4 regions of the Paenibacillus sp. FSL E2-0178 genome follow, and region 4 is predicted to be linked to each of the others. Evidence: riboswitches for the same ligand, from Rfam matches in the RefSeq annotation. Region 4 holds a riboswitch; each other region holds the start of a gene.
The links. Region 4 has a riboswitch for cyclic di-GMP ahead of MHI42_RS17180 (transglutaminase-like domain-containing protein). Riboswitches for the same ligand answer to the same signal wherever they lie in the genome.

Region 1 (7,760 bases), 3.7 Mb from region 4:
TCGGTAGATGACATCATCCGGGGAGCAGACTTCATTACTGTTCACACACCGCTGACACCGGAAACCCGCCACATGATCTCCCGTCCGCAATTTGAAGTCATGAAAAAAGGAATGCGCATCATCAACTGTGCCCGCGGCGGTGTAATTGATGAGATGGCGCTGGTTGAAGCAATCGACAGCGGTATTGTTGCCGGAGCAGCCTTTGACGTCTTTGAAAAAGAGCCGCCGGAAGCGGATCACCCGTTCCTTTCGCATCCGAAGATTATCGTGACTCCGCATCTGGGTGCTTCGACCGTTGAAGCCCAGGAGAATGTTGCGATCGATGTATCGGAGCAAGTGCTGCATATTCTGCGCAACGAACCGTTCATTAACGCCGTGAACATCCCTCCGGTTGCTCCTAGTGTAATGAACAAGCTGCAGCCTTACTTCACCCTCGGCGAGAAGCTCGGCAGCTTTGTGACTCAGATTACAGATGGAGCGATCCGCGAGATTCATGTGGAATATGCCGGTGACCTCTCCGACGTGGATACACAGCCGCTGACCCGCTATATTGTCAAAGGCGTGCTCTCCCGCCATTTTGCCGGGGATGTTAACATCGTCAACTCCATGCACCTGGCAAAGACGCGTGATGTTAACGTAGTAGTGACCAAGGCTTCCAAGACCAAGGGCTTCACTAACCTTATTACCGTTACACTCAAGGCTGAGCATGACGAAGAACGCCTGGTTGCCGGAACCCTGCTGCAAGGCTATGGCGAACGGATTGTGCAGGTTAACAAGTTCCCGGTAGATATCGCTCCGGAAGGTCATCAGATCGTCATTTCCCATAACGATAAGCCGGGTATCATCGGACTCGTCGGTACACTGCTCGGCCAGAACGACGTCAACATCGCCTCCATGCAGGTTGGCCGTAAAATTGTCGGTGGAGCTGCGATTATGCTGCTGACCGCTGACAAGGCTGTTCCGCAGGATGTACTGGTCAAGCTCGCCGGATTGCCGGAGATCAATACTGCGGAAGAGATCACTCTGCTGTAGCTGAAGAACGCGGGCTTATATTCTTGGAATACCTGAGTTCAATATAAGCGCACCAAAAAACACTCTTGAGGAATGCCGGCCCGTGCTGGCATTTCAAAAGAGTGTTTTTGCATCCTCCGGCTTACGGGTTATTCCGGAATGTTAAATACGGGGACCCGCCGCCCGTCTGTGTCTGTATACCCGTATTTCTCCGCCAGACTCCCCACCTGCTGGGGTCTGCCTGTCAGCTGCATCACCCCAGGATCAGCAGCGAGCGCCACGGCAGCCCGGCCGATGTACGCTGTAGACTCACTGTCCTGCAGCTCCTCTACCTCCTGCCAGTGCTCTTCATCCGTCTTCATGCTCTCCAGCACCAGTTCTGTACGCATCCAGCCAGGTGATAAGGGAATCACAGCGATCCCATCCGCAGCCAGCTCAAGGGACAATCCGTAGGCCATGCGCACAAGCGCATTTTTGGACAGATCATAATAGAAGTTCCCTACATATTTATACTGGTCCCAGAAGGTGGTATGAATGATCAGCTTCCCGGTGCCAGCACCTGCACCTTCACTGCGCATCAGCGGAATAGCATAATAGTTAGTCATGAGCTGCGCCCTGACTCCGGCATTGAACATATGGTCCCAGTGAGCAGCCGGGAGCTCCCAGAAGGGCTTGTTCTCAATCGGAAGATTATTGCCTCCCCAGACATTATTGACCAGAATATCAAGCTTGCCCTGCTCCGCGGCAATCTGCCGGATCACTGCTTCCGTCTCCGCGTCATTGGTGTGGTCACAGCGGATATACGATCCTTCTCCGCCGAAGCTGTGAATCTCACCGAGTACACCGGCAAGTGTCCGTTCGCCCCCTTCCTGCATTGAACCGGCGTTTCTACCCGTAAAATACACATACGCACCTGCGCGGGCCAGCTCCAGGGCGATGCCTCTGCCCGCTCCCCTGCTCCCGCCTGTAACTAATGCAACTTTCCCCTGCAACTCTGTCATTATATCCGCTCCTCTCAGCTTTCATCAGATGATCATGAAGTTATCTTTTATTAATATTAACTTTTATATATGACATCAACTGACATATATATATGATAAACTTAAAATATGTTCTGCTTAAGCATTTCATTATAACCAGGAGGCCATCATCCATGAGAGCAGACCGACTATTATCCATTCTGCTGCTGCTGCAAAGCCGCGGTAAAATAAGCTCCCGCGAGCTGGCACAAACGCTGGAGGTTTCCGAACGGACCATCTTCCGGGATATGGAGTCACTGAGCATCTCCGGCATTCCCGTGCTGGCAGAACGCGGCCGTGAGGGAGGCTGGAGGCTGGCCGAGGGTTACCGGACCTCCCTGACAGGTATGAACCCCAAAGAGATTGGTGCGCTGCTGCTGCCCGCAGACCCGGCAATTCTGCAGGCGCTGGGGATTCAGGAGGAGTTCTCTTCCGCTGTCCGTAAGCTGCAGGCCGCTGGTGCAAGACAGCCCGCTACCGCCTTCAGCCTTCTTAATGAGCGTATTCATATTGATGGTGCGGGCTGGCATCCGTCGGGCGAAACCTATCCCAGTCTCACTGCATTACAGGAGGCTATATGGGAGGACCGTAAAGTGAAAATCAGTTACATGCGCGGGGAGGAGAGATCAGAGCGGCTGATTTCACCCTTTGGACTCGTAGCCAAACGTGGTGTCTGGTACACCGTGGCCGAAACAGGCGGTGAAATGCGGACCTACCGGGTATCCAGAATAAGTAGTGCTGAAGTCACGGATGAATATTTTAGCAGACCTCAGGATTTCAATCTGGCACATTACTGGGAAGCTTCTACCATGGCATTCAAATCTGCATTGCCCCGCTATCCTGCCCAGCTGCTCGTGAAGGACACTATAATGAAGGATCTTAAACAAGAACGTTATGTTTCCGTACTATACCAGGAGCATTCACCTTCACCCGGCTGGCACTCCGTCGAAGCCGAATTCAATACGCCGGAGTCTGCCTGCCGGATCATTTTATCCCTAAGCCCGGGCATTAGAGTTACCGCTCCGGCAGAGCTTGCAGACAATGTTGCGGCCACTCTGCGGGAAGCGGCTGCATTATATGAAGACAATGTGTAAACATACTCTTTTGGAGCAGCCCGGAAAGAAGTTTTATGTCAGTTCTTACAATAGACCGATTACGCATTAACCCCCTATAATATTACAATACACAATATTTAATTCTAGGGGGAACTATAGTCTATGGACTGGATGAACAAGCTGCCGTTAAAACAAAGAATCGTTGCCGGATGTTACCTGGTTGCCGCTTTATTCGCTGTCCCTGTGTTAATTACGCTCATTGCAATGGGAAAGGTGATTATCGGTATTATTCTGATTGCGGTATTGGCCGCACTGACCTACCCGCTTGCGCGCTTCATTGAGAGAACGCTTACATCTTCATTTGAGGATATCTCCAATGTGACGCATACTATCGCCAAAGGCGACTTCACCAGCCGTGCAGACGAGAACGGATCAATGGGCGACATCAGCCGCTCCTTCAACACTATGATCGATAAATTGAAGAAGATCCTGACCGACGTTTCACAGCTTACCCGCCAGGTTATGGATGCCAGCCGGGGGATTGAGGACAAGAACCAGAACCTGAAGATCGTAATGGCACAGGTAGCCTCCTCCTCCAACGAACTTGCCTTGGGTGCGAATGAAATCTCGGTGGATATTGCTGACATGACGGAATCGATCAAAGATATCGAAACCAAAGTCTCCAATTATACGAACTCTACCAAGGAAATGAACAAACGCTCCACCCATACACTGGAGCTGGTTGAAAAGGGACGCCAGTCCGTAGACACTCAAGCCGAAGGCATGCGGAAGAATATCCAGGCTACACAAAAAGTAGCAGATACGATCGAAGCGCTCTCACAGAATGCCCGCGGCATTACCATGATCACCAAGACCATCACGGAAATTGCCGAACAAACCAATCTTTTGTCGCTTAACGCCTCCATTGAAGCTGCACGCGCAGGTGAGCACGGACGCGGTTTCGCAGTTGTAGCGCAGGAGGTCCGCAAGCTTGCCGAAGAATCAACCGCCTCCACCAAGGAAGTATTCGGGCTGGTACGCAGCATCGAAGCCGATATCAAGCAGGCTATCGATAACATCGCTATTAATGAAGAGGTTGTTCAGGTGCAGAACGAGATGATAACGGAGACCGCACATATTTTCGCGCAGATCGTACATAGTGTGCAATACATAACCGAGCAGATCTCCTCCTTCTCCGCTGAGAGTGATCTGATGCTGGAGAGTGCGCTCAAGATCTCCGGGGCAATCGAGAATATCTCGGCCATTACCCAGGAGACGGCAGCAGGTACCGAGGAGGTGTCCGCGGCAATGAACGAACAAATTCATGCCCTGCAGTCCGTAGCGGAAGAGACCGAGAAAATGACACAATCTGTCTTCCAGCTGCAAAAAACAATCCATATTTTCAAATTCTAGCAGCAGCCCAAAGAGACCCTTTCCGCAGAGCAGTCTGCGGGAACGGTCTCTTTTTGGCATGAAAAAAGCAGATTGTAATGTAATATTCACAAAGTGTTAAAATAGTGCATAACCCTAAAATAACGCCTTTGCACTTCTTTACTGCTAATTCTTTATTACTAATAAACTAACATTATTTTAAATTTTAATCACCTATTTCTTAAGACCTATTTAAGGGTTCTTCCAGCCTATAATTCTAATACATCTGCATAGTTTTATGAGGTTCCCATGATGTTATGAGGCTTATGGCTTATGCAGATTAAATTCCGCTCTTTTTCTGCATTTGCATTATAAGACTTTGGTCTTCCAGACGCATCCATTTTCAAAAGTTTGAATATCTAATATTTCATCTCCTATTACATCTGAATATTCGCCAAATTTCGCGTTTTGCTGCAAAAGGCTTATTGACAAAAGGCGAGCGAGGAATATATTGTAAAGGAAAATTATCCTTCGCTGTATTGATAACAACATATGAGGCAAAATTCACCGAAAGGGAATGACGCAAAGCCATGGATCTACAGTCTCACTTATCCGGTGAGATCATGACAGCCAGGTTGCTGAAAAACTATGAACGTCCGGGAATCCGCGTTCAGTAATGGTGATTCGTGCAACAGGCCTGTGCTCCTATTTCGAGTACAGGTTTTCTATTGCTAGCATACAATCAAAAAACAACTTGTGGGGTGGATGTTCTGAAGACAGTTGCAGATTATATGGCGGAAGCATTACGCGATCTTGGGGTAACACATTCTTTTGGTATTATTGGCAAGTCCATTTGTCCTATAGCTCTCAAACTTGTTGACTATGGCATTGAGTTTATTCCCGGCCGGCATGAGTCCAGCTCTGGCTTCGCAGCAGGCGGCTATGCACTGAAAACAGGCAGTCTCGGGGTTGCCTTCGGCACTTCCGGTCCCGGCGGAACGAATCTGTTAACCGCAGCAGCACACGCCAAAGCCAACAATCTCCCGGTGCTCTTCATTACCGGTCATCAGTCCATTAAAGAGCTGGGGATTCCCCAGTGTCAGGATTCCACATCCTACCTTGCCGATTTGGCAGACATGTTCAGACCGGCCACTCTTTTCAGCAAGCTGGTTGAACGCGGCGACCATTTCAGTACGATTTTCAATCATGCCCTGTCTATCGCCCTTGGTGACAAGAAAGGACCTGTTCATTTATGTATTCCGTTTGATGTTCAGACCGAGCGCCTTGAAGAATGCCGGATTGTCCTTCCGCAGCGGGAAAGGCTCGTCAGCTACGCCAACTACGAACGGGTCATTTCAGCGATCAATGCTTCCAGCAGACCTCTGATCATTGCCGGTAAAGGAGTCAACCGCTCCGGTGCGCACAAGGAACTGGTTCAATTGGCCGAGACCTTCAACATACCTGTAGTAACCTCCCCCGGCGGTAAAGGAGCCATTGCTGCGGATCACCCGCTCTATCACGGTCCTGTGGGCGTTGGCGGATGTACGCATGGGGATGAGATGTTGAACAACAGTGATCTGTTTATCGTGCTTGGTTCGCGTCTGAGCGATATGACCATATGCAATCTTAAGAAGGAGAATCATCCGGATCAGCTGATCCAGTTTGATGTTGATCCAACCTTTGTCGGTAAAATACTGACTTCCGATACCATTTCCGTCGGCGGCGATTTGCGTGACAACCTGGAGCTGTATCTCGGCAAGATTGATCCGTCCACCATAACCAGACGTGAAATAGAAATCTCCAATCACTATACTGAAGAGCTGCCTGTGCTGTCCAAGCTCTCGCTGGCTTCGGTAATGAGCACGATGAGCGATTTGATTCCATACAACAGCAGCGTGTTTGTTGATGACGGCAGCCACGGCTTCAATGCGGTCAAATGGTTCAACGTGAAGAAACCGGGGAGCTTTATATTTGATGCCTATTTCGCCTGCATGGGGAATTCAATCGGCATGGCCATCGGTGCCAAGGCTGCTGCGCCGGAAGAGACGGTCTTCTGCATTACCGGTGACGGCTGTTTCATGATGCTCGGAACTGAAATTAACACAGCAGTTTGCAAGAATATCCCGGTTATTTTCATCGTTGTGAACAATATGCAGCTGGATATGGCGCTTAAGGGTATGGAAAAAACAACCGGACGTATTGATGGAACCATCTTTGAAGTCCCCATGGATGCAGTGAAGTTTGCTGAGTCCCTGGGAGCCACCGGCTTCCGCGCAGAGACGCAAGAGGAGTTTGCCTCTGCAATCAGCCAAGCAGTTGAACTTAACCGCGTAGCTGTTATTGAGCTGTTGACTGACCGTGACGAAATGCCTCCTACGGCCCACCGTACACTGGATCTCAACTAGGCTGTATGTTACAGATTTCCTAACTTACTATCAGGAGGCAAACAAGTGAATATGAACGTAGACAGCGGACTGGACCATTTCACCAATCTTTCCGGGGACTATGGGGCCAAAGCCCTAGCTCCTATTAAAGAGCATTTTCCCGAATTAGCCGAGTATATCATGGGCAATGCATACGGTGATATTTTTCAACGGACCACCATCGGTTCAGACTGGAAAGAAATTGCCGTCATCTCTTCTTTGATCACCATGGGACAATTTGAGCAGCTGGGTGTTCACTATGTAATGGCGCTCCGCGTGGGGATGACCGTTGATCAAATCAAAGGTATCCTGCTTCATTTGACACCTTGTATCGGCGCACCCAGAGTGATCTCGGCGTTCAATGTTCTGCTGGAGACGCTGGAAGAAATTCGATAATTAATAACACAATATTACATCATTCGACTTTTGTATTGCGTATTCAAGAAAGTTCTGGTTATAATGAAGGCAAAATATCCCAAAACCAAGTTCACTTTGTCGAATATCGTCGCAGGAACGTAGTTTTTTGGGATATCAACATGATGAATCATCAGGTCACTCTGAATAGTCATGCAATTAAAATTACGGGAGAGATGAACATGGGACAATTTATTTTGAAGACAGACAATGCGAAGAAAGTAATTAACATCGAGCTGGAAGGAACCTTCTCGAACGAGGACGGTCTTAAATCGATACAAGCCTATCAGCAGACCATCAATCCGATCAACCCATCCGAATATGCACTGGATATCGATTGCCGCAAGCTGAATGTAACCGCTCCTGATGTTGTGCCGTTGCTCGAAGGCTGCTTCATCATGTTCAAGGCAGACGGCTTCCAAAAAGTGAGCCTTACCCTTGAGAATAACCCTATTCTCAAAATGCAG
Region 2 (7,760 bases), 180 kb from region 4:
GTCATATCGCCAGCCTTTCGGAAAGGATCTTACGGATTGCATTTATTTACGTTTATCTGTTCTGGATCTTCTGCCGAGGAATATTCCCAATCCTGCAAGGGCTAGACCGACTAAGTAATAAGGAGCCGGACTGGACTCACCAGTCTTAGGGAGCGCGGCATCTGCAGGTACATTGCCTAACGGAATCTCTTCATCAATGATTGTCACAATCGGTGTTGGACTTGGTGTTGCGCTTGGGCTTGGCGTTAGGGTTGGACTTGGTGTCACCACTAACGGCCGAGGTGTTACTGTTGCCACAGGGCCCAAAGGCAGCGGATCATCAATGATTATGGTATCTGGATTTACAATATAGCCGATTATTGGAGTCGGCGTTGGCACTACATTAATAAAGACGGGCGGTGCAGACGATGGCACTGGTGCCGGTGGTAAAGTCGGCGCTGGTGTTGGTGTTGGCTCTGGTGTTGGTATTGGCGTTGGTGTCGGTGTCGGTGTTGGTGTTGGTGTTGGTGTTGGTGTCGGTGTCGGTGTTGGTGTCGGTGTTGGTGTCGGTGTTGGCTCTGTTGTTGGTGTTGGTGTTGGTGTTGGTGACGGTGTTGGTGTTGGTGTCGGTGTCGGTGTTGGCTCTGTTGTTGGTGTTGGTGTTGGTGTTGGTGTTGGTGTTGGTGTTGGATCTGCCGTTGGCGTTGGTGTTGGCTCTACCGTTGGTGTTGGTGTTGGATCTGCTGTTGGTGTTGGCGTCGGTGTTGGTGTCGGTGCTGCTGTCGGTGTTGGTGTCGGTTCTGCCGTTGGCGTTGGTGTCGGTGCTGCTGTTGGTGTCGGTGTTGGTTCTGTTGTTGGTGTTGATGTCGGTGTTGGTGTCGGTGTTGATGTTGGTGTCGGTGTTGGCTCTGTTGTTGGTGTTGGTGTTGGTTCAGCCGTTGGTGTTGGTACTGGTGTTGCCGTTGGTGTCGGTGTCGGTGTTGGCTCTACTGTTGGTGTTGGTGTTGGATCTGCTGTTGGTGTTGGTGTCGGTGCTGCCGTTGGCGTTGGTGTCGGTGCTACTGTCGGTGTTGATGTTGGATCTGCTGTTGGTGTTGGTGTTGGTGCTGCAGTTGGCGTTGGTGTTGGATCTACCGTTGGTGTTGGTGTCGGTGCTGCCGTCGGTGTTGGTGTTGGTGCTGCCGTCGGCGTTGGTGTTGGTGCTGCCGTCGGCGTTGGTGTCGGTGCTGCCGTTGGCGTTGGTGTCGGTGCTGCCGTTGGGGTCGGTGTTGGTGCTACTGTTGGCGTTGGTGTTGGTGCCGCCGTCGGCGTTGGTGTTGGTGCCGCTGTTGGCGTTGGTGTTGGTGCCGCTGTTGGCGTTGGTGTTGGCGCAGCTGTTGGCGTTGGTGTCGGTGCTGCCGTTGGTGTCGGTGTTGGTGCCGCCGTTGGCGTTGGTGTCGGTGCTGCCGTTGGCGTTGGTGTTGGTGCCGCCGTCGGCGTTGGTGTCGGTGCTGCCGTTGGCGTTGGTGTTGGCGCCGCTGTTGGCGTTGGTGTCGGTGCAGCCGTTGGCGTTGGTGTCGGTGCCGCTGTTGGCGTTGGTGTCGGTGCAGCCGTCGGCGTTGGTGTTGGTGCCGCTGTTGGCGTTGGTGTCGGTGCTGCCGTTGGCGTTGGTGTTGGTGCCGCTGTTGGCGTTGGTGTCGGTGCAGCCGTTGGCGTTGGTGTTGGTGCTGCCGTTGGCGTTGGCGTTGGTGTCGGTGCCGCTGTTGGCGTTGGTGTCGGTGCAGCCGTCGGCGTTGGTGTTGGTGCCGCCGTTGGCGTTGGTGTCGGTGCAGCCGTCGGCGTTGGTGTTGGTGCCGCCGTTGGCGTTGGTGTCGGCGCTGCCGTTGGTGTCGGTGTTGGTGCAGCTGTTGGCGTTGGTGTCGGCGCTGCCGTTGGTGTCGGTGTTGGTGCAGCTGTTGGCGTTGGTGTCGGTGCTGCCGTTGGTGTCGGTGTTGGTGCAGCTGTTGGCGTTGGTGTCGGTACCGCTGTTGGCGTTGGTGTCGGTGCAGCTGTTTGCGTTGGTGTCGGTGCTGCCGTTGGCGTTGGTGTCGGTGCCGCCGTTGGCGTTGGTGTCGGTTTCACTGTCGGCGTTGGTTTCACCGTCGGCGTTGGTTTCACTGTTGGTGTCGGTTTCACTGTTGGTGTCGGTTTCACTGTCGGCGTTGGTTTCACTGTCGGCGTTGGTTTCACTGTTGGTGTCGGTTTCACTGTCGGTGTTGGCTTCACTGTCGGTGTTGGCTTCACTGTCGGTGTCGGCTTCACTGTCGGTGTTGGCGTCGGAGTGCACTTAGGTGTCGGCGTTGGCTTCACTGTCGGCGTCGGCTTTACCGTTGGTGTCGGCGTCGGCGTCGGCTTCACTGTCGGTGTCGGCTTTACCGTTGGTGTTGGTGTCGGCTTCACTGTCGGTGTTGGCGTCGGAGTGCACTTAGGTGTTGGCGTTGGTTTTACCGTCGGTGTCGGTTTCACCGTTGCTGTCGGTGTTGGTGTTGCGGTTGGTTTTACCGTCGGTGTCGGTTTTACCGTTGCTGTCGGTGTTGGTGTCAGTGTTGGAGTTGGTTTCACCGTCGCCGTCGGCGTTGGCGTTGCAGTCGGTTTCACTGTTGGTGTCGGGCTTGGTGTTGCGGTTGGTGTTGGCGATGGGCTGGGTGTTGGTGTTGCGGTCGGCGTCGGACTTGGCGGCGGTCCATCTCCCTCGTATGTTCCAAGGTGCATTTCTACTCCGCCGCTAAAAGACTTGGCAATTAGCGTTCCGTAAAGCTCTGCACCGGAATAATTGACATCCGCCTTAGGCGCCAGTATCGTTCCCAAGAAGGTCGTATACGCAATATTCACCTTGGTCGCTTCGTAGAAATTGAACAACACTTGACTTGCTCTACCGTTATTCATTGCGAAACTTGGTACATTGACCGTAGCTCCACTTATGTTAATAATTAACGTGGCATTCTGGGCAATGTTGAATTGAATATTGTTTGTATTCGCCAGCGTTGCCGCATCCAGATGAACTACGTTGAAAAGATCCGGCGCACTTATTGTAAGTGTTCCATAATTATTACCAACTTCTTTCGTAGCGGACAATGCCCCGTATGCTGCAGAACGCGAGATCAGATACTGCTTCTCAGCCGGGAAATCAATCGGGCTTCCCTGCTTCTTCGCGCCTATAATGTTCACACTAGGCTCATTGGCTTCAATGGTGTCCCCATACACAACGTTTCCGTAGATTTCTCCGCTGCCCGAATGTTTAAACTTCTTGCCGGCAACGAGTACGTCGGTGGCTGAAGAATTCCTGTAGGCCCTGGCTACCCCGTAACCTCCAGAGAGAGTAATATTCCCCCCCGCTGCAAGACGGCCTTCAATTTGATCATTGCCTTGCGTGAAATCGTCAAAGATAAAAGCATTAAAATTCCCGGCAATCCCCAAGACCGGCGTTGGATTGTAAGGCACACCAGATGTTGCCCTCACCTCCGTCCCCCAAGTAAAGGCGCTACTTACGGTCAGTACGCCCGCCAGAATAAAGGCGGCCGCTTTTCGCATTTTTCTTCTCAATAATCTACACCTCCTATTCAACTATTCTATGAAATCGCCGCAAAACTATAACAAAAAAAAGGCCGCCACGAAGGGTTAGCTTCACGGCGGCCGGACGACCATAGCCCGGACTTAAGGGGCATCAGATTCCTGACTTTGCGTCCCGCTCTTTCGAAACGGTTTGCGTTTGTACATGATTGATATGAAATTGGAAAAGCTTATGTAATACCCAACTGAAATCTGTGATATTTGTTACTTTAGAACTAACTTCAGTTTAGATGCCTAATGGCATATTGTCAATATATTTCCAATTCATTTCACAGCTATTTTTTTGATAAAAAAATATTGATAAACCCTTTATATATAAGGGTTTATACAAGATGAGAATATAACTTTCTGACGAAAAAAGTCGATAATCCCGCTAATTCGCCGCAGTATTTTTTCCTTTTCACATAGCTATTTCTTACAATTTTAAATATTAAAATTTAGTATTTTAGTCCTATTCCTTCCCCCTTCCCCCAACTCATCTCCGCTTAAGCAAAGCTCACCATGGTAAACGTGAAGAAACGGGCGCTATCCCCTTTAAGGATACCGCCCGTTTTCCGTTCATACCGGAGAGCTCTTTTATAGTAAGGGCTCTATGATATTCATATATTTTCACAAAAACTGGCGCCTAAGCAAACCCTGGCAGCAGTCTTTAATCGACAGTTCTAGGGAGTTTGCGTAGAGGGCTGAAAATCTGCACACGCAGGAATCCATTTTTAGAGCAGCTGAATCCAGCCAATCATTGACACCCAGAGCGGAACGCTAAGGAATAACCCGAATAATAAACCGCGGCGGAGATTTCCTTCATGACTCATTGCCATTCTCCTTTTAAACTGATTTATTTTTAATCTTTATTATTTCAATTTTAATATAAAATAATTTTTCCTATTTTATTGTGAATTATGTCACATTAATAGCCCTCTTTTTTAAATACTATTGATTTTTTTTGAACTTCGGGTTAAATTACGAATATACGTTCTCATCAAAGGGGGTGAGATTGATGCACAGAGCTGAGAGCCAGGACAATATGCTGGTGAAATCGTATATCTTGCTGCCGCTCATTTTATCCGCCTTTGAACGCGATGCTTCCATCCTATCCGCAGAGCTGCGCACACCCGCTCCTTACCTGGAGGTTGTCCGGACAGCGGCGGGCGCAGCCATAGCCGACCTGCGGAATGTCCGCACCGAGATGAGAGCCCGTGGTCTGAAGGTCTATGCACAGCAGCAGCTGGAAGTTGGCATTGAAGCCAAATTTGTCTGCAGGGGTTACCATGAACGGATGCTGCTGCTGGATGATGTCATTACCGCCCAGTCTACTATCCGCATGCGCAGATATCTGGGTCTTGGCACTCCGGATTCAACCGCCTTGAGATGAACAGCATTCTGGCGATGTTAATTCTCAGCGTTTCTCCCCTCATAAAAAAGAGGCCCGCCATGATCGGCAAGACCTCAGGGTACCATATTACACCGGGGGATGTTTGGTAACCCCAATATACATCCCTTACCTGAAAATAAGCTGATACCCAGATAAAGATTACATTAAAATCGTCCAATACCCAAGCGTGCCGCAGATAACCACAGCCGCTACGGGATACAGGATCTTCCGGCTTACCTGATCCTTAAACACAATAAACAAACAAAGCATACAAAGCCATGCGATAAGAAGGCTGCCCATCTCTTATGCATACGCTCCTTCCCGGCAATTCTGCCCTGGCTCCCGCAACATACCGCCGCAGAGTCCGCTTTCCTTATATATAAGAAGATTACCCGCTGAATATCCCTATCATACCCGCTGACAGCTGATCTGCATGAAATTTTTATTTATTTGGCCACAAACGGATTCACCACTCCTGCTCAAGAACGGGATATTCCCAGAAACCTAAGCGCCCTTTGGCAGGTATAGGATGAGCCAGCGCAACTACCCCTTCCAGCTTCCAGGCATACCGGCCTTCTGCATAATCACCGAACACATATTCATTCCCGCCCGGCCAGCTCTGCTGCGCCTGCTGAGGCGTAACCCCACAGCAACCGGCCAGCCGGCTGGTCGCAAGGATTACTCCGGAGGGCAGATTATCCGCGGTGTAGCCGTGCCGGGCAAGCACTGATTGATACGGCTCCGTCTTGCATATGGCCTTATCTACCTGCATACCGGCATGGATGGCTAAATCCCCCCGGTAAGACGTCGGCCAGGAACGGGTCTCGATCTGTTTTTCACCCAGCGCAATTAAGGTGGCCCAAGGCTGGCGAATCGTCAGACACTTCATACAAGGCTTGCCTCCATTCCAGAAAACACATAATGTCCAGTTTACACGCAGCTTCCCAGTTGTTCAAAAACTGTATGAGCAGCTTCATCGACCGGTATGTAGGCCTCAATTCTTGGATATAGATGATGGCCCGCGGAAATATGAATTTGCTTGTACCGGATAGGAACCAACTTATCTGAGGCACCCATTCTGGCTAAGATCATTTTGTGCTGACCATATTCGTTACCTGTGTTGTCAGGCCGCTTATTCCAGTACTTATTGAAATCACTGTATTGCCGGAGTCTTTCGAGGCTATGCGTATACCATGGCTCCTGTCTGGAGCCGGTGTGTAATTTTTGGTAAGCATGTATACCCTCCACTGCATGAGATTCCCATAATTCAAAGGATGCGGCATTGAAGGTTGAGCGGGAACGCACAGGATAATCAGCATTGAAATGAAGATCGGCCATATTCAAGCCCTTATAGAAAGCAGGGGAAGCAGGCAGCTCAAATAACCGGCTAAACCGTTCATTCACCGCCTTGATATTTAACATGTGGTTCACAATCATTGCCGGCAGCGGCAGGCTGCTCAGGATCTGCCTCACTTCTTCCAGCGCCTGCTCCATAGCTGCGCCTTCAAGCGCCGGATAGACCGGGAGATAACCGGCAGCCAGCAGCAGAGCATTCCGTTCAACGGCTGTACACTCCAGATATTCAGCAATACAGATAATCATCCGGCGATCCGGCATGCGGTGTGAGCGTCCCATTAATAGGTTTTTATACGTAGGGCAAGCCATATCGTTAAGCTCCTGCTGAGTAAACCGTTTCAACAACGGATGGGGTTGATTAGCATAATCCAGTTGACGTGTTACGCGAAGGTTCTCAATTTCAGCTATCAGGCCCTTCAATGTTTCTTCCTGAACGTTCCGGTCCTTACGTATAGTCATCAGGCTCACCGCCTTTATCCATAATGAGGTGTAGTTCTACTCTTGGTACAAGCCAATTCCTACAGTATACTCCACTATGAAAACAGGGCGCAATTTCCATTACGCATCTAATTATATTTATGGAGGAGATTCTATGAATCGTGCAATTGTTACAGACTCACCGGCTGAGGGATATTTGACCGTCAAGGAAGTCGCCGCACCGAAGGCCCAGCCCGGGGAGGCAATCGTTAGAGTGCATGCCTTCTCCCTTAACCGGGGTGAAGTTGTTGATGCAAGGAAGGAGGCTGAGGGATTCCGGCCGGGCTGGGATTTTGCCGGAACTGTTGTCCAGCAAGCCCGGAACGGCACCGGGCCCAGAGAAGGAAGCCGTGTCACCGGACTTCTTCCGATGGGGGCATGGGCAGAGCGGGTAGCAGCCCCCGCTTCGTTCTTGGCAGAGATACCGGATAACGTAACCTTCGCCCAAGCCGCCATTTTGCCTGTAGCAGGCCTGTCCGCACTTTACACCCTTAGAAAGGGCGGGATGCTGCTCGGCAAGAAAATATTGATCACCGGCTCCACTGGAGGCGTGGGAATCATGGCTCATCAGTTAGCCGCACAGTCCGGGGCATTTACAGTAGGTGTAGCAAGAACAAAGGAAAAAGCCCAGGTTGCCCGGGAAGCCGGCGCTAATGAGGTTGTGGTTGGAGAAGCTGCGATATCTCAGGCAATTCCTTTTGGGCCTTATCATCTAATCGTGGATTCGGTGGGCGGTGATACACTGGCTGCTTTGATGCCTCAGCTGGAACCGGGAGGGACCCTAGTCTCGATGGGACATTCAGCCTCTCCTTACTCCACACTTGATGTCAGAGGCTTAGGCGGCAGAACCTTGTACAGCTTCTTTCTTGGAGAAGAAGTTAGCCGTTACTCCGTAGCCGACGATCTCAAACTGCTGGCCGGCCTCCTCTCAACAGGCCAATTAATACCCCTCATTGAAGTGGAAGCGTCATGGGAGAAGATAGCGGAG
Region 3 (7,760 bases), 480 kb from region 4:
ATCAGTGATCCCGCAGCCTCCCACTGAAAGTGTGATGCACGGGGAAATTAGAGGGAAAAATCCCTCTAATTCCGCTGAAAGTCAGCTGTATGGGGAAATTAGAGGGAAAAATCCCTCTAATTCCGCTGAAAGTGTGCTGTACGGGGAAATTAAAGGGAAAAATCCTTCTGAATGCATCGGATGCGGGCTAAACGAGGAAATGAGGGGCAAAAGTGCTCCTGATTTCACCGGATGCGGGCTAAACGAGGAAATGAGGGGCAAAAGTGCTCCTGATTTCACCGGATGCGGGCTAAACGAGGAAATGAGGGGCAAAAGTGCCCTTGATTTCACCGGATGCGGGCTAAACGAGGGAATGAGGGGCAAAAGTGCCCTTGATTTCACCGGATGCGGGCTAAACGAGGGAATGAGGGGCATTAGTGCTCTTGATTCCACTAAATGTGGGCTAAACGAGGAAATGAGGGGCAAAAGTGCCCTTGATTCCACCGGACGCGGGCTAAACGAGGGAATGAGGGGCATTAGTGCTCTTGATTTCATCGCCGCGTAAGTGAACGTAAAACCTTGGAACAAGAGTGTTAGGTTTCCCCTTCGCTGCTACAGCGAGCGGAAATCCCTTGGAACAAGATGCACTTAATCCCTTAAATCTCTCACCGCCGCTTAGTTGAGCGGCGCCGCCTTGGAACAAGCGTGAAATGGCTTTGCCGCCGCAAAAGCAGGCGGGGCAGCCACAGGCTATATTGCCGTAACAACCGGCGGCAGCAGTTAATTCAATTGCCGCTCAACTAAGCGGCAATAGCCGGATCTTTAGCCGGGAGCTTCGCCTGCGGGCGAAGCGAATAAGCCAGCTGTTATGTAATGGAACGGAGAGGAATTTTGGAACTGTAGGAGCGTTAGCGTCCGCCTGAAAGCTTTCCGTAGGAAAGCTAGCTTCGGAAGCATATGCTGTCTCCGGATTTCTACCGCCATAAGCGGTTTAAATCAGGAAATCTGGAGACGGGCAGCGGCCGAAAGTCCAAACATTCCTTGCAGTGACCCTCATAACAGCCCGCCTTTTTGGCTTAAGCAAACGCAGCCAGTTCCCAATAACAATCCGATATTTTCGCGACATCACATAAACTTAGGAGGGTTCACTTATGAAACTAGTACTTCTATCAGGCGGTTCTGGTAAACGGCTCTGGCCTTTGTCCAATGATTCACGTTCGAAGCAATTTCTGAAAGTACTGGAAAGCCCGGCAGGTGAACCGGAATCCATGGTACAGCGGGTATGGAGACAGCTGCAGGAGACAGGGATGGCGGAATCGTCCTACCTGGCCACCGGCCGCAGCCAGGTAGAGATGATTCAGAGCCAGCTGGGCAGCGGGGTGCCGATTATCGTTGAGCCGGAGCGGCGCGATACCTTCCCTGCCATTGCATTGACAGCAGCCTACCTGTATTCGGTCGCCGGTGTTTCACCAAGCGAGACGGTAGCCATCCTGCCCGTCGATCCTTATGTGGAGTCGTCCTTCTTCGAGACTGTACTGCAGCTGGAGAGCACGATGCTGGAGAGCGGTGCCAATCTGGCGCTGATGGGCGTAGTTCCGGAGCATGCCTCCGAGAAATACGGCTATATCATTCCTACCAGCGCCGAAGCTGGAGCGAGCGGTTATTTGCAGGTCAGCCACTTCCAGGAGAAGCCGGACCGGAAGCAGGCCGAGGAGCTGATCAGCCGGAACGCCCTCTGGAACTGCGGCGTGTTCGCTTTCCGTCTAGGTTATCTGCTGGATATTCTGCAGCGCAAAGGACTGCCGCTGAACTATGAGGAACTGCAGAAGCAGTATAAACTGCTGGCTTCCATCAGTTTTGATTATGAAGTGGTGGAAAAAGAAGAGAATATCGTAGTTCAGCCTTACGCCGGATTCTGGAAGGACCTGGGCACCTGGAATACGCTGACCGAAGAAATGACCAGCAATCATGTCGGCAAAGGCTTCGTCACTGCTGATTCCGAAGGCACCTGCCTGATCAACGAGCTGGACATTCCGATCACCGTGATCGGGGCGAAGGATCTGATTATCGCCGCCAGCCCGGACGGAATTCTGGTTACGCACAAGGCGGAGAGCCCGCGCATTAAGGAAGTGCTGAAATCTTTTGAACAAAGACCGATGTACGAAGAACGCCGCTGGGGTCACTACAAGGTAATTGATTATGTGAAATATGCGGAAGGCAATGAGGTGCTGACGAAGCGGATCTTTATTTCTGAAGGTAAAAATATCAGCTATCAGCTGCATCACAAACGCAGTGAAATCTGGACCATTGTCAGCGGTGAAGCCAGCATTGTGCTCAATGAGAAAATGCATAATGTGAAGGCGGGGGATGTCGTACGGATTCCGGAAGGCACCAAGCATGCGATCCTGGCATTGACAGATATGGAATTTATCGAAGTGCAGACCGGCTCTGAGCTGGTGGAGGAAGATAACATCCGAATCACCTTGGATTGGGAAGATATCGCCTTGCAGCAATTCATTTCGTAGGTCTAATTTATCTATATAACCAATTGTTACAAATCCAAAACAGGTATTAAGAACCAATTATTAAGAAAAATTCATTTTTGCTCTTAATTAAAACTAAATAGGGACGATATTTACGGTAAGAGGGATTAATCCTTCCAATACGACAAAGGCAAACCTAATCGAAAGATAGGGACGCAAAGCTATAGGGCCTTCGCAAGAGTGGCAGCCTGGCTACCGAAAGGAAGATGGATTTTGATAACTTACCGTAAGTCTCGTTTGCTGTGCACTGTGCTGTCTCTGGCCCTTTTATTGACTGCAGTACCTCTGGGACTTGGCGGAATGCCTTCATCTGCAGAAGCTGCCTCTAGTTCCAAAGCGCCCGTTAATCCGGAGGCTTCAACCGAAGCAGTCAGATTGCTGGATGATCTGTATTCTATCACTGGAAAAGGCATTATTACCGGCCAACATGACTATCTGGAAAGTCCGGACGAATTCAGCAACAAGCTGAAGGGAACCAGCGGACAATATGCTGCTCTTCACGGCTATGAACTGGGCGTAATCAGCGGGCAATCGGAAAGTACAGCAGCGGCGCAGCGCAGAAATGTTGTGAACAGCGCGATCAACTGGTATAAGGGCGGCGGCATTGTAGCCATGACTTTTCATGAGAATCTGCCAGGTACCGCATACCTCTGGTCCAATGTTCAGAAACCGCTGAGCCAGGCGGAATTCAATAAATATATTACTCCGGGTACAACACAGTACACTGCATTGATTGCAGATCTGGACAAAGTGGCAGTTTCACTTAAAAGCCTGCGGGATGCTGGTGTTCCCGTACTCTGGAGACCTTACCACGAAATGAACGGTGACTGGTTCTGGTGGGGGAAGAAAAATAATTTTGCTGCGCTTTGGAATATTATGTATGACCGTTTCGTGAACGTTCATAAATTAAACAACCTGCTGTGGGTATGGAACCCCAATGCACCCAATGCCTGGTCTGATCCTTATGCGCTGACCTATCCGGGGGCTGACAAGGTGGATGTACTCGCGGCAGATATATATGAGAACGATTATATGAATAAATACCATGACAGCCTGCTCGCTCTTGCGAATGGCAAACCGATTGCCATTGGCGAGAATGGACAAATGCCAAGCACGGCAAAGCTGCAGCTCTCCCAGAAAAATTGGGTATATATGATGAGCTGGGGAAAAATGCTGTATGAAACCAACACCGATGCTACCATCAAAAACTTCATGAGCGACAGCTATACTGTGACCCGGGACGATTATAAAGCAGGCACATTTGCTACGGCGACACCGAAACCAACAGCAACGTCAACGCCGGTACCTACAGCAACGCCAACGCCGGTACCTACAGCAACGCCAACGCCGGTACCAACAGCAACGCCAACGCCGGTACCAACAGCAACGCCAACGCCGGTACCCACAGCAACACCAACGCCGGTACCGACAGCAACACCAACGCCGGTACCGACTGCAACACCAACGCCGGTACCTACAGCAACACCAGCGCCAGTACCGACTGCAATGCCGTTACCGGTACTGACGCCGCCCCCTGCTTCCAATGATTCTGTGACGACCCCCGTCGTTCAGAATGGTCTTCAGGGAGAATACTTCAAGAACATGACGCTTTCGGGTACTCCGGTCCTGGTCCGGAATGATGCGCTGCTGAACTTTAACTGGCGCCAGGCAGCGCCGGATGCCAAGCTCGGAGTGGATAGCTTCTCCATCCGCTGGACGGGTCAGATCAAACCGTCTTTCAGTGAAACCTATCAGATTATCACTACATCCGATGATGGTATCCGCGTCTATATTGACGGCACAGCTGTAATCGACAGCTGGACCAAACAGAGCGGTACCGAGCGTACAGGAAGCATAAACCTGCAAGCAGGCCGGCTGTATGATATCAAAGTAGAGTATTACGAGAATGCCGGCGATGCCAATATCCGTCTGATGTGGCAGAGTCCAAGCCAGGCGAAGGCAACTGTCCCTACAAGCGCGTTATTTGTGAACACGTCTGATTCTTCAGCCAGCAAAGCAGCTTTGGATGCTCCGGCTGTGACTGCAACACCAGTACCAACAGCAACGCCGTTACCAGTATCAACACCAACACCGGTGCCGACAGCGGCACCAACGCCGACAGCGGCACCAACGCCGACAGCGGCACCAACGCCGACAGCAGCACCAACGCCGACAGCGGCACCAACGCCAACAGCGGCACCAACGCCAGCAGAAGCTCCATTACCGGAGAATCTTACGGCCGAGGCTCCTGCGGCGAACGGGCTGATTGCGGAATATTTCAATAATATGACGTTGTCTGGTGCTCCGGCAGTGGTACGTACCGATGCAGTGCTTGACTTCAACTGGCGTCAAGGCACGCCGGATGCCGCAATCGGCATAGATTTCTTCTCTGTACGCTGGAGCGGTAAGCTCAAGCCGCTATACACTGAGACTTATCAGATTTATACCACTTCAGATGACGGCATCCGCGTACGGATCAATGGTGAGCTTGTGATCGACAGCTGGATGAAGCAGAGCGGGACCGAACGCACAGGAAGCATAAGCCTGACAGCCGGTCAGCTATATGATATACAAGTGGAGTACTATGAGAATCAAGGAGATGCCAGAGCACGCCTGATGTGGGAGAGTCCGAGCCAGGTTAAGGCAACGGTTCCTGCGAGCGCACTGTTTCTCCCTTCCGCTTCCTAAGATCATACCCCCGCAGCTGCATTCATTATTGGCGCTGATACTGGTTAAGACGTTACAATTCTAAATCCTATAAAGTCCAATCTTAATGGCCCTGCTTATCAGCAGGGCTACTAAGCTATAGACCATCCGGGTAATTCAATGCAGCCTATTAACAGAGAACTGCATGCCTGCACGCCTAAGGCGGCAGTGAGGCCCGGGGAAAGGAGATTATATTGAACACTTACCGTAAGTACAGGCTATATACAACAATTATTCCAATTATCCTTATCCTTTCTCTTCTGCCATGGGGGGAGGCGCGCAGTCTTCCGGTAGCACGTACCGTCAATACTCCTGCCGCTCCAATCAAACCCGTTAATCCCTCCGCTTCCAAGGAAGCCACCGCACTGTTAAGCTATCTGTCCGATCTCAGCGGCAAAGGTATGATCTCCGGCCAGCATGATTATCTGGAGAGTCCTGATGAATTCAATAATAAGCTTAAAAACGCAAGCGGGCAGTATGCCGTTCTGCACGGCTACGAATTGGGAGCCATTAACAACCAGTCCGAAGAGACCATTGCCGGGCAACGCCAAGCTGTCGTAGACAGTGCTATTAAGTGGTACAAAGGCGGAGGCATTGTGGCGATGACCTTCCATCAGAATCTGCCGGGAACCTCTCCCGAATGGACTAATGTGAAAATGAACCTGAGCCAGGCCAAATTCGACGCCTACGTTACTCCCGGAACACCCCAGTACAAAGCCCTGATTGCAGAGCTGGATGAGGTTGCCGGATATTTGGGTGAGCTGCGGGATGCAGGGGTGCCGGTCTTATGGCGGCCTTATCATGAAATGAACGGCAACTGGTTCTGGTGGGGACAGAAGGATAACTTCGCCAAGCTGTGGGACATTGTGTATGACCGTATGGTGAACACGCATAAGCTGAATAATCTGCTCTGGGTATGGAACCCGAATGCACCGAACGAGTGGGCAGAGCCTTACAGCAATTATTATCCGGGTGCCTCCAAGGTGGATGTACTGGCAGCCGATATTTATAACAATGACTTTAAGCAATCCTATTACGAGAACCTTCTGAAGCTGGCTGACGGCAAACCCATCGGTATCGGGGAGAGCGGAGAGCTTCCAGACCCTGTCATATTGTCTCAAACCCAGAGTAAATGGGTATATACGATGACATGGGGGAAAATGCTGCTCGAGAATAATAATCTCCAGAAAATTCAAAGCTTTATGAGCAATAAGTACACCGTATCACGGGATGATTACAAGCTGGCACTGAATGCTCAGATCAACACACTTACTGCGGTATCGCGCAACGGTCTCAAGGGGCAATATTTCGGCAATGCGGAGCTGTCCGGCAAACCGCTGCTTACCCGGAATGACAGCAGGATTGACTTCAACTGGCATGGGGATTCACCGGCGCCGGGAATCGGCAAGGACTCTTTTTCCGTACGCTGGACCGGTAAGATCAAGCCAGTCTACAGTGAAAAGTATACTTTTACAGCCTCTTCCGATGATGGCATCCGTGTGTGGATCGGCGGCAAGCTGATCATTGACAGCTGGAAGAAGCAAAGCGGTGTCAGCCGGGAGGGAAGTATAACTCTTACAGCCGCAACTGCCTACGATATTAAAGTGGAGTATTATGAGAATCACGGTGACGCAAGCGTCCGTCTGATGTGGCAAAGCCCGCGCCAGAAGCAGGCGGTGATTCCCCAGAACGCGCTGTCTCTTCCTTGAGGAATGAAGCTGGTCATGACGAATGAGGCTCTACGGAAACCGGTACATTACAGCCACCCTGGAAGAAAGTGAGGACAAGGGAATGAGGACTAGACTCAAAACAAAGAGAAATAAACCCATTCATCAACTACTAAAATTTGCAGCTTTGATCATCTTGTTTCTGTTGTCCGTTTCTGTCTTCGGAGAGGATGGGACAAATAGCGGCGAGGTGGAAGTTGACATGTCGGAATTATCTGCGGCCAAGGATGCGGGTCCTGCAGTTCCGGAGGGGACTGTGCTATGGAAGCTTGGCCAGCATGACGGTTCAGCCGCAGAGTTTGCAGCAGCCGGATCAAACGGGGCCAAGGGGGTATTCAGCGTTGCTTCAGCCGCAGCGAAGACGGCGGAGCTTCAGAGTATCCCGTCCGGGCTGCACGGCGCTACCAATCCTGAACTGCGGATTACCTACAAGCTGGATAAGATCCCGGTTAACGGGGTCTTATTTCGTGTCAGCATCCTTGAAGCCTACAAATCTGTACCGCAGATGAGCGTATTCTCCAACCGGCAGCTGTCAGGGATTATTCAGATTGCCGGTGTAGACGGTACGGACAGTAAATATGATTTCCGCAAAACCTATGAGCTGTACATTCCCAAAGAACAGCTCATCAGCGGAACCAACGAGCTGACGCTGCGGGCAGCGCGCGGGATCTATTCCTCGGCTGCGGAGGATAAGTATAACTGGTGGACATGGGATAACCTTAGTCTGGAAGCACTGAAGACTCCGGTTAAGGAGCCGATTCACGGGAGCTATACGCTGACCGGAACCATGGTCAACAACAAACAG
Region 4 (7,760 bases):
TGTATGTCCTGTTTGGGGTAGCGTTCATTCTGCGGATCTGGATTGGCCTGACTGCGCAGGGCTATCAGAATGATATGAATACATTCATGGCTTGGAGCCATCGTCTGACTGACCTTGGTCCGGGCAAGTTCTATGAAGAAGGCTATTTCGCGGATTACCCCCCAGGCTACTTATATGTACTGTACCTGCTGAGTCTGCTCCGCGGATTGTTTAATTTTGCGGGCGGATCAGGCGCAGAGACTGTGCTATATAAGCTGCCGGCCATCATCTCCGACCTCGTGCTCGGCTGGATCATCTACAAAGGCGCGCGTGCCAAGATCGGCTCCGGACTTGCGATCGGGCTGATGATGCTGTTCCTGTTTAACCCGGCAGTGCTGATGGACTCTGCAGCGTGGGGACAAGCAGACTCCTTCTTCCTTATCTTCCTGCTGCTCAGCATAATGGGAGTAGTGGATAGAACCTTTGTGCGTGCAGCAATCTTTTTCGCCATTGCCACACTGATCAAACCGCAGGCGCTGATTTTCACACCGGTCCTGCTCTTTGCCTTCTATCATCACCGTGCTTGGAAGCAGCTTGCTCTGGGCGCTGTCTACGGACTGGGGATATTTGCTCTGCTCGCAGCCCCGTTCTTCTGGAATAACGGCGGTTTTGCCGGAGTGATCGATTTATATAAGAGCACTTTATCTTCTTATCCGTATTCTACGGTTAATGCATTCAATCTTTATGCTTTGACGGATCCGATGTGGTCGGCACTTGATGTTACCTGGCTGGGCATACCGTACCGAATATGGGGCTTTGTTTTCATTCTTGTGGCGGTAGCTCTTGCAGCTTATTATTCGTTTAATACCAAGGACCGCAAGGATCTTTCTAAATCGTATTTCCTCGGCATGGTGCTGATCACCGTTGTCTTTGTATTTGGCACCAAAATGCATGAACGCTACCTGTATCCTGTTCTGCTCCTGTCTCTATTCACCTTCATTGAGAGCAAGGACCGGCGTTTCCTGACACTGTTTCTCGGATTCTCGCTGACTCAATATATTAATGTAGGCTATACGCTGGCCTATCTCAATACCGGCAGCAATCCGCCGACAGACGGAATTGTCCTGGTTACAGCGATTACTACCGTAGTTCTGGCATTATATCTGCTGTATGTTGGGTACGATGTATATATCCGCAAAGCAACAAAGCACCTGCCAGAGCCTGTTTCAACGCAGGCTGCATTTGAAGCAGATATGCGGCTTGCAGAGGGGATTCAGCCCCTTGCCAAGCAAGAACGTCGTTCCCCGCTGAAGCTGCAGCGCCGGGACTGGATCTGGATGATCGCGATCACAGTACTCTATGGAGCGCTTGCGCTTTATCATCTGGGGGATACCAAGTCGCCTGAGACCCTGTGGGAGCCTGCCGCCAGCGGCGAGAGCTTCTATGTGGATCTGGGGCAGGCCCACCAGCTGGAGCGGGTAAATATCTTCGGCGGTGTCGGCACAGGCAAGTTTCAGCTGGAGTTCAGCCAGACTCCGGATAATTGGAGCAGCCCGCTTGATGTGAGCGAGGATGTCGGCAATGTCTTCATATGGAAAAGCCAGCCGCTGAACGTATCGGCAAGATACGTCAAGCTGACAGTCACCTCTCCGGGCTTCACCCTGAACGAAGTGGCGTTCTATGGCCAGGAGGCACCGAAGACGCCTCTGCCAATTGCCGGTGTTACACCGGATGCCGCTGCGGCCTCCAAAAGAGGGACGCCGGCCAATCTGTTCGATGAGCAGTCGATGATCCCGGAAAACTCGAATTTCATGAACAGTACGTATTTTGATGAAATCTATCATGCACGGACGGCTTATGAACATTATCATGATATTGTTCCTTATGAGAATACGCACCCGCCGCTTGGCAAGCTGCTGATCGGTGCCGGCATGGAGCTGTTTGGCGTCAATCCGTTTGGCTGGCGTATCATCGGCACCCTGTTCGGCATTGCAATGCTGCCGCTGATCTATATCATGGCGATGCGGCTGTTCCGGAAGACTACCTATGCTGCATTAGCAGCCGGACTGTTCGCCCTGGACTTCATGCATTTCACCCAGACGCGCATTTCGACGATTGATGTATACGGCGTATTCTTCATTATGCTGATGTTCTATTTCATGCAGCGGTATTATACGATGAACTTCTACCGTATGCCGCTGCGCACAACGCTGGTTCCGCTTTTCTGGTCCGGACTGTTCTTCGGAATTGGAGTGGCCTCCAAGTGGATTGTTCTCTACGGTGGAGCAGGACTTGCGGTGATGCTGGCGCTGGCGCTGTTTGAGCGGTATAGGGAGTATAAGGCCGCAGGCCGTCTGCTGGCTGAAGGCAAGCTGACCGGTCAGGAGCTCAAAGCTGCCTGCCGGACAGCGGACCAATCCTTCTGGAAGAACACCATCATCACTTTGGCCAGCTGCATCATATTCTTCATTGCGATCCCGGTTATCATCTATAGTCTGTCCTTTGTCCCGGCGCTCTCTGCTTCGGCGGAAGGCTTCACCATTAAGGGATTGATTGATGCCCAGAAAAATATGTACAACTATCACAGCCAGCTTGTAGCAACGCATCCGTTCGCCTCCTCCTGGTGGGAGTGGCCGTTCATGAAACGTCCGGTATGGTTCTTCAGCGGCGGTGAAGGATTGCCGGAAGGCAAGGCCAGCAGTATCGTGACCATGGGGAATCCCCTCATCTGGTGGACAGGAATCTTCGCTATGCTGGCAGCCGTGTGGCTTACCGTGAAACGCAGGGACAAGAATCTGTACATGATCTGGATCGGGTTCTTCTCACAGTATGTTCCGTGGATGCTTGTGCCGCGTGAGACGTTCCTGTACCATTATTTTGCGATGGTGCCATTTATGATTCTGTCGGTTGTCTATGTCCTGAAGCTGCTTGACAGCAGATTCGGCGACGCCAAATACCTGCGGTATGCCTATGTGGCTGCTGCAGCCATCCTGTTTGTAATGTTCTATCCGGTGTTATCCGGAATGCAGGTTAACAGCAGTTATATCAATACTGTACTGCGCTGGTTCCCTTCCTGGGTATTCTAGGGGCACTATTTAAGAAGGCACATGTTTCAGAAGACAGTTTTATTGCGGGGGATCTCGTAGAAACTTATAGGAGGAACTAAGGTGAAAGCCAGATACAGTGTAATTGTCCCCATGTTCAATGAGGAGGAAGTCATTCAGGTAACCTATGAGCGGCTCAAAAAAGTAATGGATGGTTGCGGCGATTCCTATGAACTGGTTTTCGTCAATGACGGCAGCCGGGACCGCACGGCGGAGATCATGCGCGAGATCAGCAGCCGGGATGAGCATGTCAAGCTGATCGACTTCTCCCGTAATTTCGGCCACCAGGTGGCGATTACGGCTGGTATGGATTATGCCGAAGGCCAGGCAGTCGTGGTGATTGACGCAGACCTCCAGGATCCTCCTGAGGTAATTCTGCAGATGATTGCGAAGTGGAAAGAGGGCTACGAAGTCGTGTATGCCAAGCGGTTGAAGCGTCACGGGGAGACTTTCTTCAAGAAAGTCACCGCTAAGATCTTTTACCGTCTGCTCAGCAGTATGACCAGTGTTGAAATCCCTACCGATACCGGTGACTTCCGGCTGATCGACCGTAAAGTCTGTGATGTGCTGCGCGGTCTGAAGGAGAAGAACCGGTACGTACGGGGTCTGGTGAGCTGGGTAGGCTTCCGGCAGACCATGGTAGAATATGTGCGGGAGGAGCGCTTTGCCGGGGAAACGAAATATCCGCTCAAAAAAATGATCCGGTTTGCGCTCGACGGCATCACCTCCTTTTCCCACAAACCGCTCAAAATCGCATCCTATATCGGATTCTTTCTGTCCTTTTCCAGCTTCATCTATCTGTTCCTGGTATTGTTCCAAAAGGTCTTTACCTCCTGGACTGTACCCGGATGGGCATCTATAGTCGGCGTGAATCTGCTCTTCAACGGGATTGTGCTGATGCTGCTGGGGGTAATTGGTGAGTATATCGGACGGATCTATGATGAGTCGAAGGACAGACCGCTCTATATTGTACGTGAGACCAAAGGCTATCCGGATGCGGAAATAGAAGACACGCGGAAGGAAAGCGATTATGCCAGATAAGAGATGGAGTGCGGGGTTCATCCAGTTCCTGAAATTCAATGCGGTAGGCCTGCTGAATACACTGATTGACTTTGCTGTATTCACACTGCTGCATTCCCTTGGGATGATCAACACCCCTGCGCAGATTATTTCCTATAGCGCCGGTACGGCCAACAGCTTCTTCTGGAATAAAAAGGTGACCTTCCGCGACCGGGACAGAGGCAATAAAGAGGGCTTCGACCGTATGCAGCTGGTCAGGTTTATCGTGCTGAACCTGGTGGTGCTGGGTATATCGGTGCTGCTGATTCATATATTGACCGATTCCCTTGGTATTCAAGTGCTGATCGCCAAAGTGCTGGTCACATTTGTTACGGTGATCATTAATTTCTTCGGAAGCCGGAAATGGGTATTCTGAAAATTAAGAAGCATTGCTTCTTAATTTTTTCCGGGAGGGTAACATCTATTCTATATTACGGAGGCGATTGTCATGCGGAAATTATCCTATTTGATTATACTTGCCGGGGTACTGATTATGCTCTATCCCAAAGGAAGCGAATGGTACAATGACCGTCAGCAGCAAAAGCTGCTGGAAGAGGCTGAACAGGCCTACAGTGAAATCGTTCCGTCTGCCTCAGCTCCGGCCAGTGCTGATCTAAGTAAGCCTTACGCGGAAGTAACCCAGCTGCTGGCGGATGAGTCGGCTGCGGAAGAGCCAGAACCCTCTGCTGCGCCTGAGATTGAAGTCGGAGGCAAGGTGATGGCAATCATCGAAATCGACAAAATAGATCTGAAGCTGCCTGTGCTCGAAGGCGCCACCAAGGCGAATATGAAGCATGCTGCTGCGCATATGAAGGAGACGGCTCCGCTTGGCTCTGCTGGCAATGCTGCAATTGCAGCGCATAGATCAAGAACTACGGGAAGGCTGTTCAACAGATTGAATGAAGTCGGAGTCGGGGACACTATTTCCGTTACAACCGGCAAGCAGGCGTACAATTATGTAGTTTATGATGTGACTATTGTGGAACCAACCGATGTATCCGTATTGAAAGGGAATAAGGATGACAAGATTCTAACACTCATTACTTGTGATCCGCTGGTGAATCCAACGCATAGACTTATCATTCACGCAAAGTTATCGTGATGTTTGTAGAATAATGACGGAAAAACTTAAAATACTTAAAATTTTTATTTGTTTTCGCGGAAATCTAGTGATTTAGGTCTTGATAATAGAAATAGATATGGTAAGATATAACTATACAAAGCTAATACACGATAAACGGCAAACCTATCGAAAGGTAGGGACGCAAAGCTAGAGGGCCTTCCCGTAAGGATGGCAGCCAGCTACCGAATGAAGAGGCTTTTTTTGTTTGTTCTTATTGTGAATCTAGCATTTTATGGTAGAAGCAAGGACAGATAAAGCTTATACGATAACGGCAAACCTATCGAAAGGTAGGGACGCAAAGCTAAAGGGCCTTCCCGTAAGGATGGCAGCCAGCTACCGAAAGGGGTTTTATCCAATGAAGAAGTTCTATTTAATGTTGGTTACACTATTCGTAGTGGTTACGTCGGTGCAGACAGGTACAGCTCAAGCTGCTAATGCAGATGCAAGCTGGTTGAACATAGGTCAACTTGATCAGGGTGTTATCGGAGTTTCTTATAATGTTCCTAAGGATAAGAAGATTAAGCTGATGATCACCAAAGATAATAACAGCTACACCTACAACTTATACACTTCCAAACCAACTGAAACATTCCCGCTTCAACAAGGTAACGGTTCATACAAGGTTTCCGTACTTGAGAACACTACCGGCAACAAATACAAAGTAATCTCTTCCGAGACGGTAGATCTTAGCCTGAGCAACGCCAACGCCGTATATCTGAGCTCCGTACAGAATGTTAAATGGAGTTCTTCCGATAAAGCAGTTCTGAAAGCAACACAGCTTACACAAGGTTTGACATCAGATGAAGACAAAGTGAAGGCTATCTATAATTATATCGTAACCAATGTGAAATATGATTATTCCCTGGCTTCCAGTGTAACTACAGATTACATCCCTAACAACGACAGTACCCTGGCTACCAAGAAGGGGATCTGCTACGATTACGCTTCCTTGTTCGCTACTATGCTTCGCAGTGAAGGCATTCCTACCAAACTGGTTATGGGTAACACAAGTTATGTGACGTCTTACCACGCTTGGAATGAAGTGTTCCTTAATGGCAAATGGGTAACTATTGATACTACAGTTGATGCTGGACTTGCCAAGAACAGCAAAACAGCAGATCTGGTTAAAGTGGCAAGTAAATATACTGCAGCTAAGTTCTACTAAGAGCACAGATGCATTCATAGTTTCATTGAGGATAACCCGCGTATTAATTAAGCGGGTTATTTTTATTTTGGAAAAGGTTGCTTTTTGGTAGAGAGATAGGGTATTATAAATAAGCGTTGTTGGAGCGGCAAACTTAATAAGAAATGACTTAAATAAGTGATTTTAAAATAAAGCTTGCATTACTCGAATGAACGTGATATATTATAAGAGTTGCTGGTGACGCGGTAAGCGCCGCTGACAACGAGCTTGATCTTTGAAAACTGAACAACGAGTGAGTATCGGAAATCACGAAAGTGACTTCCAAAATAGAGAATGTAAATTCTCGTCAGATGTTTCAAAATGAGCAATCGCTCTTTCTAAAACCAATTTGGAGAGTTTGATCCTGGCTCAGGACGAACGCTGGCGGCATGCCTAATACATGCAAGTCGAGCGGAGTAAGAATGGAAGCTTGCTTCCATTCTTACTTAGCGGCGGACGGGTGAGTAACACGTAGGCAACCTGCCCTCAAGACTGGGATAACTACCGGAAACGGTAGCTAATACCGGATAATTTCTTTCCTCTCCTGAAGAGAGAATGAAAGGCGGAGCAATCTGCCACTTGGGGATGGGCCTGCGGCGCATTAGCTAGTTGGTGGGGTAACGGCTCACCAAGGCGACGATGCGTAGCCGACCTGAGAGGGTGAACGGCCACACTGGGACTGAGACACGGCCCAGACTCCTACGGGAGGCAGCAGTAGGGAATCTTCCGCAATGGGCGAAAGCCTGACGGAGCAATGCCGCGTGAGTGATGAAGGTTTTCGGATCGTAAAGCTCTGTTGCCAGGGAAGAACGTCCGGTAGAGTAACTGCTACCGGAGTGACGGTACCTGAGAAGAAAGCCCCGGCTAACTACGTGCCAGCAGCCGCGGTAATACGTAGGGGGCAAGCGTTGTCCGGAATTATTGGGCGTAAAGCGCGCGCAGGCGGTCATTTAAGTCTGGTGTTTAAACCTTGGGCTCAACCTGGGGTCGCACTGGAAACTGGGTGACTTGAGTACAGAAGAGGAAAGTGGAATTCCACGTGTAGCGGTGAAATGCGTAGATATGTGGAGGAACACCAGTGGCGAAGGCGACTTTCTGGGCTGTAACTGACGCTGAGGCGCGAAAGCGTGGGGAGCAAACAGGATTAGATACCCTGGTAGTCCACGCCGTAAACGATGAGTGCTAGGTGTTAGGGGTTTCGATACCCTTGGTGCCGAAGTTAACACAGTAAGCACTCCGCCTGGGGAGTACGGTCGCAAGACTGAAACTCAAAGGAATTGACGGGGACCCGCACAAGCAGTGGAGTATGTGG

Region 1: it holds a riboswitch for cyclic di-GMP, as region 4 does, so the genes downstream of both, MHI42_RS33060 (thiamine pyrophosphate-binding protein) here and MHI42_RS17180 (transglutaminase-like domain-containing protein) in region 4, are expected to answer to the same signal.
Region 2: it holds a riboswitch for cyclic di-GMP, as region 4 does, so the genes downstream of both, MHI42_RS17970 (collagen-binding domain-containing protein) here and MHI42_RS17180 (transglutaminase-like domain-containing protein) in region 4, are expected to answer to the same signal.
Region 3: it holds a riboswitch for cyclic di-GMP, as region 4 does, so the genes downstream of both, MHI42_RS15255 (PA14 domain-containing protein) here and MHI42_RS17180 (transglutaminase-like domain-containing protein) in region 4, are expected to answer to the same signal.

Annotation. Positions count from the first base shown of each region.
Region 1 is NZ_CP151953.1:7,690,847-7,698,606, reverse strand. Features, by position in the region: gene serA (phosphoglycerate dehydrogenase) at 1-1,032, shown strand, start outside; gene MHI42_RS33075 (SDR family NAD(P)-dependent oxidoreductase) at 1,161-2,012, opposite strand; gene MHI42_RS33070 (YafY family protein) at 2,165-3,124, shown strand; gene MHI42_RS33065 (HAMP domain-containing methyl-accepting chemotaxis protein) at 3,248-4,498, shown strand; cyclic di-GMP riboswitch class I at 5,003-5,099, shown strand; gene MHI42_RS33060 (thiamine pyrophosphate-binding protein) at 5,218-6,861, shown strand; gene MHI42_RS33055 (carboxymuconolactone decarboxylase family protein) at 6,913-7,275, shown strand; gene MHI42_RS33050 (hypothetical protein) at 7,476-7,760, shown strand, end outside.
Region 2 is NZ_CP151953.1:4,138,419-4,146,178, forward strand. Features, by position in the region: gene MHI42_RS17970 (collagen-binding domain-containing protein) at 43-3,540, opposite strand; cyclic di-GMP riboswitch class I at 3,623-3,715, opposite strand; gene MHI42_RS17975 (hypothetical protein) at 4,565-4,939, shown strand; gene MHI42_RS17980 (ASCH domain-containing protein) at 5,406-5,828, opposite strand; gene MHI42_RS17985 (hypothetical protein) at 5,870-6,754, opposite strand; gene MHI42_RS17990 (zinc-binding dehydrogenase) at 6,888-7,760, shown strand, end outside.
Region 3 is NZ_CP151953.1:3,483,823-3,491,582, reverse strand. Features, by position in the region: gene MHI42_RS15265 (hypothetical protein) at 32-544, shown strand; gene MHI42_RS15260 (sugar phosphate nucleotidyltransferase) at 1,131-2,504, shown strand; cyclic di-GMP riboswitch class I at 2,642-2,722, shown strand; gene MHI42_RS15255 (PA14 domain-containing protein) at 2,823-5,210, shown strand; gene MHI42_RS15250 (glycosyl hydrolase) at 5,423-6,937, shown strand; gene MHI42_RS15245 (discoidin domain-containing protein) at 7,158-7,760, shown strand, end outside.
Region 4 is NZ_CP151953.1:3,962,483-3,970,242, reverse strand. Features, by position in the region: gene MHI42_RS17200 (glycosyltransferase family 39 protein) at 1-3,065, shown strand, start outside; gene MHI42_RS17195 (glycosyltransferase family 2 protein) at 3,147-4,124, shown strand; gene MHI42_RS17190 (GtrA family protein) at 4,114-4,518, shown strand; gene MHI42_RS17185 (class D sortase) at 4,591-5,244, shown strand; cyclic di-GMP riboswitch class I at 5,372-5,452, shown strand; cyclic di-GMP riboswitch class I at 5,526-5,606, shown strand; gene MHI42_RS17180 (transglutaminase-like domain-containing protein) at 5,621-6,430, shown strand; rRNA gene MHI42_RS17175 (16S ribosomal RNA) at 6,795-7,760, shown strand, end outside.